Regions from separate parts of the Mesorhizobium sp. UC74_2 genome, predicted to be linked through region 1. Evidence: riboswitches for the same ligand, from Rfam matches in the RefSeq annotation. Region 1 holds a riboswitch; the other holds the start of a gene.
What was found. Region 1 has a riboswitch for cobalamin ahead of ACFJIU_RS06760 (ribonucleoside-diphosphate reductase subunit alpha). Riboswitches for the same ligand answer to the same signal wherever they lie in the genome.
Positions count from the first base shown of each region.

Region 1 (3,895 bases):
GGCTGGGCCGGCAAACCGACCGAAACGCTGAAGATCGGCGGCTCGGTGTTCTACAGCGACGTCTCCGACGTGATCCAGTCGGTGAGTGTTGGTGGCGGGAAAGTCCAGAGCCAGAACATCGGCGACGGCCGTTACCATGGTGTCGAAGTCTACGGTGAATGGGACGTGCTTTCCAATCTGACCGTGGGTGCGAGCTACACCTATCTGAAGCGCAAGCTTTCCGATCCGGTCAGGCCCGGCCTCAAGCCCATCGGCACGCCGGAACACAGCGCCTATCTCTATGCCGACTGGGTGCCGTACGAGAATTTCACCGTGTCGCCCAACGTCGCCATCTACAGCTCACGCTGGTCGACGGACCGGCTGGAGACCGCGTTCTTCGAAACCAAGGGCTTCGCGCTGGTCAATCTCAACATGAACTACAAGCTGAACGACAATTTCGAGTTCGACTTCGGCGTCAGGAACATCTTCGACAAGAACTACCAGCTTGCCTACGGCTTCCCGGAACAGGGCCGCACCTTCTACCTGAACTCGGCCATGCGGTTCTAGGGCATGGCCAGGCCGGCGAGATCGCGCGCGCGGAAATCCGCGCGCGGCGCCGGCCCTGCTTCGCCCGTCCCGGCGACCGACGACAAGGCGGCGCCGGAAATTCCGGCGCCGCGACCCGACAGCGATGACGCCGTCCCGAACACCGCAGCACCGGAACCTGAGTCCGGCGAAGAACCGTCAGGCGACCGCAGCGAAGCGCAGCGCTGGCTGCTGGGTGGCGTGGTCTCCGTCGCAGCCCATATCGGCGCCGGGCTCTATCTCGCCGCGTTAACCCTGCCTCCCGCCACCGATACGGGCATCGTCGACTCCATCTCCGTTGAGTGGGTGCCTCCGGACGTATCCGAGGCTGCCCTGAAGGCCGAGCGGCCCGCGGATGCAGTCGACGAACCGGCACGCTCCGTTCCTCGGCCTGACATCGAAAAAGCGCCGGAAAAGCCCTCGTACGACGAACCGAGGCAGGCCGATCCGCTCCCTGAAGACGACAAGCCCCCGACGACCAAACCCGCGCGGCAGCCGCGACAGGAAACAGCGGAAACCAGAACCGAAGCACCGCAGCCGAAGCAGGAAGCCGCCCCTGCACCACAGGTTCTCCGCTCCGCGCAGCAAAACGTGCCAGCCGTGCCGGCCGTCACGAAGGCGCCGGAAAGCAAACCCGCCCGCCCGGTCGAGAAGCCCGGCGCCGCGCGACAGGAAACCCGAAAGGCCGAGAACAACAGCCGCTCTCGCAAACTCGAACGGGCAGAGCCCGCCAGGCCGGTTCGCCAGCAGCGCAAGAGCGCGCCGAAGAGGACCGTGGCAGCCGATGGGTCCGGCTCATCTGAAAAAGCCGTTCGGCCGGCGGCGGTTTCGCCGAAGCAGGCAACCTCCACGGGACCCGCGAAGGCAGCCGGACGCGGCGCGGTATCACCTGCGCAATGGCAGGCCAAGGTCATCGCCCATATCCGCCGCTTCAGGCAATATCCCCCGGGCGCCAGTGGTTCTGCGTCGGTTCGCGTGCAGTTGCGCATCAATGCCCAAGGCGTCGTAAGATCGGCTTCGGTCGCGGGCTCCTCCGGCAATGCGGCCCTTGATCGCGCTGCGATCGAGACCGTGAAGCGAGCCTCCCCTGTACCCGCCCCGCCACCTGAAATAGCCCGCTCCTCGATGACGCTGGCGATCACGATCAGTTTCAAGCGCTGAACCGCCAAAATGCCTTGTCGGCAAATCCGCGACCATCCATACCAGTCGTTGACATCGAGTCGCTGTTCTATACTAGATATCGGAGTCGAGGTTCTCCCGAGTCGTCTGGTTCGGGAGCTAAGAGGGAAGCCGGTGCAAAACCGGTGCTGCCCCCGCAACTGTAAGCAGTGAGCCCGCGTCGAAAAATGCCACTGGTGCCGTAACGCACCGGGAAGGCCGACAAGGGCGACGACCTGTGAGCCAGGAGACCTGCCGCGACGAACGAGAACGAACCTCGGGCGGGGTGTCCCGGCGGTGCGCGTGGCCGGGCGTCGCTGCGTCCCGAATGGCCAATGCGTTCCCCCAAAATCCCCGCCCACAACGCCACGGGGATGACATGGCAACGACTGCAGCGCTCACCACGAACGGAGCTCCCAAGGCCCCACCGATCGGCGAAAGCCATCATTCGCCTCAGGCCGAGCCCGGCTACAAGGTGATACGCCGCAACGGTTCGGTGACGCCGTTCGATGCGACGAAAATCGTGGTGGCGCTGACCAAGGCTTTCCTCGCAGTCGAAGGCTCGAGCGCGGCGGGCTCGCGGCGTGTGCATGACGTTGTCGAGGACCTGGCCGGACAGGTGGTTGCGGCGCTGACGCGCCGCTTCGAAGCCGGACGCACTTTCCATATCGAGGAGATCCAGGATCAGGTCGAACTGGCGCTGATGCGCGGCGAACACCACAAGGTGGCGCGCGCCTATGTGCTTTATCGCGCGGAGCGGGCGCGCGAGCGCCTGGCGGACAAGGCGGATGCGGTCGCGCCGGGCGGATCGCTCAACGTGAAGGGCGAAGACGGTGCCCTTGCACCGCTCGACGAAGCCCGCTTCTCGCGCGTGGTCGAAGAAGCCTGCGCCGGCCTGGAAGCCGTTTCGCCCGAGGCCATCCTCACCGAGGCACGCCGCAATCTCTATGACGGCATCACGCGGGATGAACTGTCGCTGGCGCCGATCCTGGCCGCACGCACGCTGGTCGAGACCGAGCCGAACTATGCCTTCGTTTCGGCCCGCCTGCTGCTCGACCGCCTCCGCCGCGAAGCCCTGAGTTTCGTCACCGGGCGCAGCGAGCAGGCAACCCAGGCCGAGATGGCGGGGCGCTACGCCTCCTATTTCCCGGAATTCATCACGGCCGGCATCGAAGCCGAGTTGATCGATCCGGAACTCGGCCGCTTCGACCTTGCCCGGCTGGGTGCGGCGCTGAAGCCCGAACGCGACCTGCAGTTCCAGTATCTCGGCCTGCAGACACTCTACGACCGCTATTTCCTGCACACGAAGGGCAAGCGTTTCGAGCTGCCGCAGGCCTTCTTCATGCGGGTCGCCATGGGGCTGGCGGTGCGCGAGATCGACCGCGAGGCTCGGGCCGTCGCGTTCTACGACCTCTTGTCCTCCTTCGATTTCATGGCGTCGACGCCGACGCTGTTCAATTCCGGCACGCTGCGGCCGCAGCTGTCGTCATGCTTCCTGACCACCGTCGCCGACGACCTCGACGGCATCTTCAAGGCGGTCAAGGACAATGCGCTGCTCGCCAAATATTCCGGCGGCCTCGGCAATGACTGGACGCCGGTGCGTGGCCTCGGTGCGCACATCAAGGGCACCAATGGCGAGAGCCAGGGCGTGGTGCCGTTCCTGAAGGTGGCCAACGACACCGCCATCGCCGTCAACCAGGGCGGCAAGCGCAAGGGCGCGGTGTGCGCCTATCTCGAGACCTGGCATGTCGACATCGAGGAATTCCTCGACCTGCGCAAGAACACCGGCGACGATCGCCGCCGCACGCATGACATGAACACCGCCAACTGGGTGCCGGACCTGTTCATGGAACGGGTCGAGGCCAATGGCGAATGGACGCTGTTCTCGCCAGACGAGACGGCTGACCTGCACGATCTCTACGGCTCCGCGTTCCGGCAGACCTACGAGGCCTATGAGGCGAAGGCAGCCGCCGGCGGGCTCAAGGTGTTCCGCAAGGTCCGCGCCGTCGACCTCTGGCGCAAGATGCTGACCATGCTGTTCGAGACGGGCCATCCCTGGATCACCTTCAAGGACCCTTGCAACATCCGTTCGCCGCAAGGCCATGTCGGCGTGGTTCACTCCTCCAACCTGTGCACCGAAATCACGCTGAACACGTCGAAGGACGAGGTCGCC
Region 1 covers NZ_CP170562.1:1,434,768-1,438,662, reverse strand. Annotated here, with positions in the region: gene ACFJIU_RS06770 (TonB-dependent receptor plug domain-containing protein) at 1-546, shown strand, start outside; gene ACFJIU_RS06765 (TonB family protein) at 550-1,725, shown strand; cobalamin riboswitch at 1,797-1,997, shown strand; gene ACFJIU_RS06760 (ribonucleoside-diphosphate reductase subunit alpha) at 2,102-3,895, shown strand, end outside.

Region 2 (3,895 bases), 1.9 Mb from region 1:
TTTCTCAATTTCAGACGGAAAACCGCTACGCACTTTTCCTTAAACTGCCCTAGGCGGGCACCGGCTTGGGCCCAAAGCGCTCAGCCGACTTGGCGCGGGCTTTTGCCGCCACCTCCTCGCGGTTGCGCGGCGGCTGGGTCGTCTCAAGGACGACAAGCAGCTCATGCGCGGCATTGGCGATGGTGCGCACGGCGTTGTCGAAGGCTTCCTTGTTGCGCATGGAGGGCTTGTTGGAGCCACTGATCTTGCGCACGAACTGCAGCGCCGCCTCGTGAATTTCGGTATCGGTCGCCGGCGGTTCGAAGTTAAACAGCGGCTTGATGTTGCGACACATGGATATCTCTCCCGTTTGATATATCCGGCGTTGCCCCTCGTTCCCGTTAGTGGCCTCTCAGGCTCCTAGTCCCCGTCCAGCGGCTCGGTACCGACCGGCTTGCCGTCACGGGCGAGCCTGATCTTCTCCACCTTGTCCTCGGCGGCCTTGAGCAGGCGATCGCAATGCGCCTTCAGCGCCTCGCCCCGTTCATATATGCGAATCGACTGGTCGAGCGGCACGTCGCCGCGTTCGAGATCGTCGACGATCTTCTCTAACGCATCCAGCGCCTGCTCGAAGCTCATCGCCTTGACGTCCTGGTTCGCTTCCTCAGCCATGGCTCATCCTTTCATCAGGCGGCCGACATGCGCTGCGACCGAAAATGCCAATCCGTGCAGGTCGTAGCCGCCTTCCAGCAAACTGACCAGCCTGTTTGAACTATGACGGCGGGCGCGATCCATCAACTGCCCGGTCGCCCAGTCGAAATCATCCTCGACAAGGTTGATCTCGGCCAACGGGTCACGATGGTGCGCGTCGAAACCGGCCGAGATGATCACAAGGTCCGGCGCGAAAGAATCGATCGCCGGCAGGACACGCGTGTTGAACGCCTCACGAAAGATATCGCTACCCGTCGCCGGCGCCAGCGGCGCATTGACGATGTTGCCGGCGCCAGTCTCGTTTCTGGCGCCGGTGCCAGGATAAAGAGGCATCTGGTGCGTCGAGCAATAGAGCACCGATGGGTCGTCCCAGAAGATGTCCTGCGTGCCGTTGCCGTGATGAACGTCCCAGTCGACGATGGCGACACGCTCGACGCCGTGCTTTTCCTGTGCGTAGCGAGCGGCAATCGCAGCCGTATTGAACAGGCAGAAACCCATGGCGGTGGTTTTCTCGGCATGATGGCCGGGCGGACGCGCGGCCACGAAGACATTGTCGGCCTTGCCGGTGAAAACGTCGTCCACGGCGGCATTGGCGGCGCCGATGGCGGTCAGCGCCGCCTGCCAGGTTTTCGGGACTCGCCACCGTGTCGGAATCGATGACGGCAATACCTTCCTGCGGAATCGCCCTGCGGACGCGCTCGACGAAATCCTTTGGATGGCAATAGAGAACAGTCGTCTCGTCGCCCATCGGCGCCTCGTGCCTGTCGAGGGCGGCAAAGACCTCGTCGTCCAGAATCCGCTCGATAGCGCGCAGCCTGTCCGGTCGCTCCGGATGCCCGGCGGGCGTGATGTGTTCCAGAAAAATCGGATGGGTGTAGAGACGGGTCGTCATGGCGCCACCTTATCAGCAATGGAGATGATGGCCACGCGACAAGCATGAGAGCGTTTCCGTTTTCAACGGAAACGCGGAAACGCTCCAACTTTTGTTTTAACGCGATTCCGGACGCAAAACCGTTGCGCGTTTGCTGGAATTGCTCATCCTGCTGGGGAAAAGGCGTCATCCGACGTCGACATCAGGGCTGTCCTTGCCCGCGAACTCGGCTAGGTTAGCCGCACTGTCAGGTGCCTGCCGCAAGGCGGGAGAATCGGGAACACGGTGAAAATCCGTGGCGTGCCCAACGCTGTGAGGGGGGATCGCTCGGCAAGAGCCACTGTCCGCGCAAGGACGGGAAGGCGCCGGCAAGCGGGACGAACCCGAGCCAGAAGACCGGCCAGGCAGAAATGGTCATCCGCATGGACGGGTGGATGACGCTGTTTCGATCGCAAGGGAAACGCGATGAACACCGTCCGCAACCATACATGCCATACCTCCGGAGATCTTGCCTTCGAGGATTTTGAGCGTGAGGCCATCTATCGCGCCATCTTCACGCGTCGCGACGTGCGCAGCCATTTCCGGCCCGACCCGATCGACGACGCTGTGCTTGCCCGCCTGCTTACGGCTGCGCACCACGCACCGTCCGTAGGCTTCATGCAACCCTGGAACTTCATCGTCATCCGGGACCAGAAACGGCGCGCGGCGGTGCGCGATCTGTTCCTGACAGCCCGAGCCCAGGAACTGCCGCATATCGCGGAGGATCGGCAGGCGCTTTACCGCAAGCTCAAGCTGGAAGGCATCTGCGAAAGCGCGCTCAATCTCTGCATCACCTGCGATCGCTCGCGCAGCGAGAACTCGCCGCTCGGGCGCTGGCACAATCCGCAAATGGATCTCTTCAGCACGGTATGCGCGGTACAGAATTTCTGGCTGGCGGCACGGGCCGAAGGGATTGGCGTCGGCTGGGTGAGCATCCTGAACGCCGAAGCGCTCAGAGACCTGCTCGACATCCCGGATCATGTCGTGCCTGTCGCCTATCTTTGCGTCGGGCACGTCTCGGAATTCGCCACCCGACCCGACCTTGAACGCAATGGCTGGGGCTCGCGCCTGCCGCTCTGCGACCTCGTCATGAGCGAGACCTATGCCGGTGCCGGCGAGGATGTGCTGAAAGCCGCGGCCAACGCGATCGCGGGCAGAGGATGAGAAGTCAGGCAGCAGTCTTGCCGTCCACCAGCAAACCTTCCATGAGCGCGCGAAACGCATTAACCGCCTTTGTCGATATGGCGGCAGGATCATCGGAGTTTGCAATCCACTGCGCAGCATAGAGCGAGGCGCCGCTGATCAGCCGTGCCATCGCTTCAGGATCGATGTCGCGGCGAATAACCCCATCTTCCTTCAGCGCTGCAAGGTTCTTGGTTACCGACAGGATACAGGCGTTGGCATTGGGCCATTGCGCCGGATCACCAAGGACAGCGGGGCCATCACACAGCACGATGCGCTGGACTTCCGGATCGAGCGCCATTTCGACATAGCCGATGTTTTCGTCCATGAAACCCTGCCAGCGCGTCTCGGCCTTGGCGGAGACAGCATTGAGACGCGCCGCCATTTCGCAGTCGATCTGGGCGATCACGGCTTCGAAAAGCCCCTTCTTGTCGCCGAAATGATGATAAAGCGCGCCACGCGTCAGCCCCGCTTCGGCGGTGAAATCATCCATCGATGCGTTCGCGTAACCGACTGTCGCAAAGGCCCGCCGCGCAGAGGCAATCAGTTTCGCACGCGTCTCGGCGATCATTTCGCTGCGGGGTTTATGAGCTGTCCTCATTGGTGTTTCCTTTGCCGCTTCTGCTTTTCACATACGTCGCGTATATTTTTTTACATACACGACGTATATTAATTGACATACGTGACGTATGCAATTATCTCATTCGCATACGCCACGTATGTAAGTGGCGCACCCTCAAAATTCAGGAGTGCTCCCATGCGCAATCCTTATGGTGAAATCTTCAGAGTCCCCGGGGCCAAGGGCTTCGCAGCCGCCGCCTTTTTTGCGCGGCTGCCTATCGCCATGGCTCCCATCGGTATTGTCGCGATGCTGTCCCAGGCGCGCGGCGAGTATTGGCTGGCCGGTGCTGTATCGGCCACCTTCGCCTTGACCAACGCTTTTGCCGCCCCACAGATCTCGCGATGGATCGACCGGCTCGGCCAGACTGCCGTGGCCGCCCCGACCACGGTCATCTCCGTCATCGCCTTCCTCACACTGCTCGCGGCCACCCATTATGACTGGCCGAGCTGGACCCTGTTCGTTTCGGCGTTCCTGGCCGCGGCGATGCCCAG
Region 2 covers NZ_CP170562.1:3,381,496-3,385,390, forward strand. Annotated here, with positions in the region: gene ACFJIU_RS16455 (DUF2277 domain-containing protein) at 50-334, opposite strand; gene ACFJIU_RS16460 (exodeoxyribonuclease VII small subunit) at 400-651, opposite strand; partial or broken gene ACFJIU_RS16465 (histone deacetylase family protein) at 655-1,582, opposite strand; cobalamin riboswitch at 1,794-1,981, shown strand; gene bluB (5,6-dimethylbenzimidazole synthase) at 2,027-2,764, shown strand; gene ACFJIU_RS16475 (TetR/AcrR family transcriptional regulator) at 2,769-3,383, opposite strand; gene ACFJIU_RS16480 (MFS transporter) at 3,540-3,895, shown strand, end outside.
Region 2: linked by a shared signal. The riboswitch ahead of bluB (5,6-dimethylbenzimidazole synthase) and the one ahead of ACFJIU_RS06760 (ribonucleoside-diphosphate reductase subunit alpha) in region 1 are both predicted to bind cobalamin.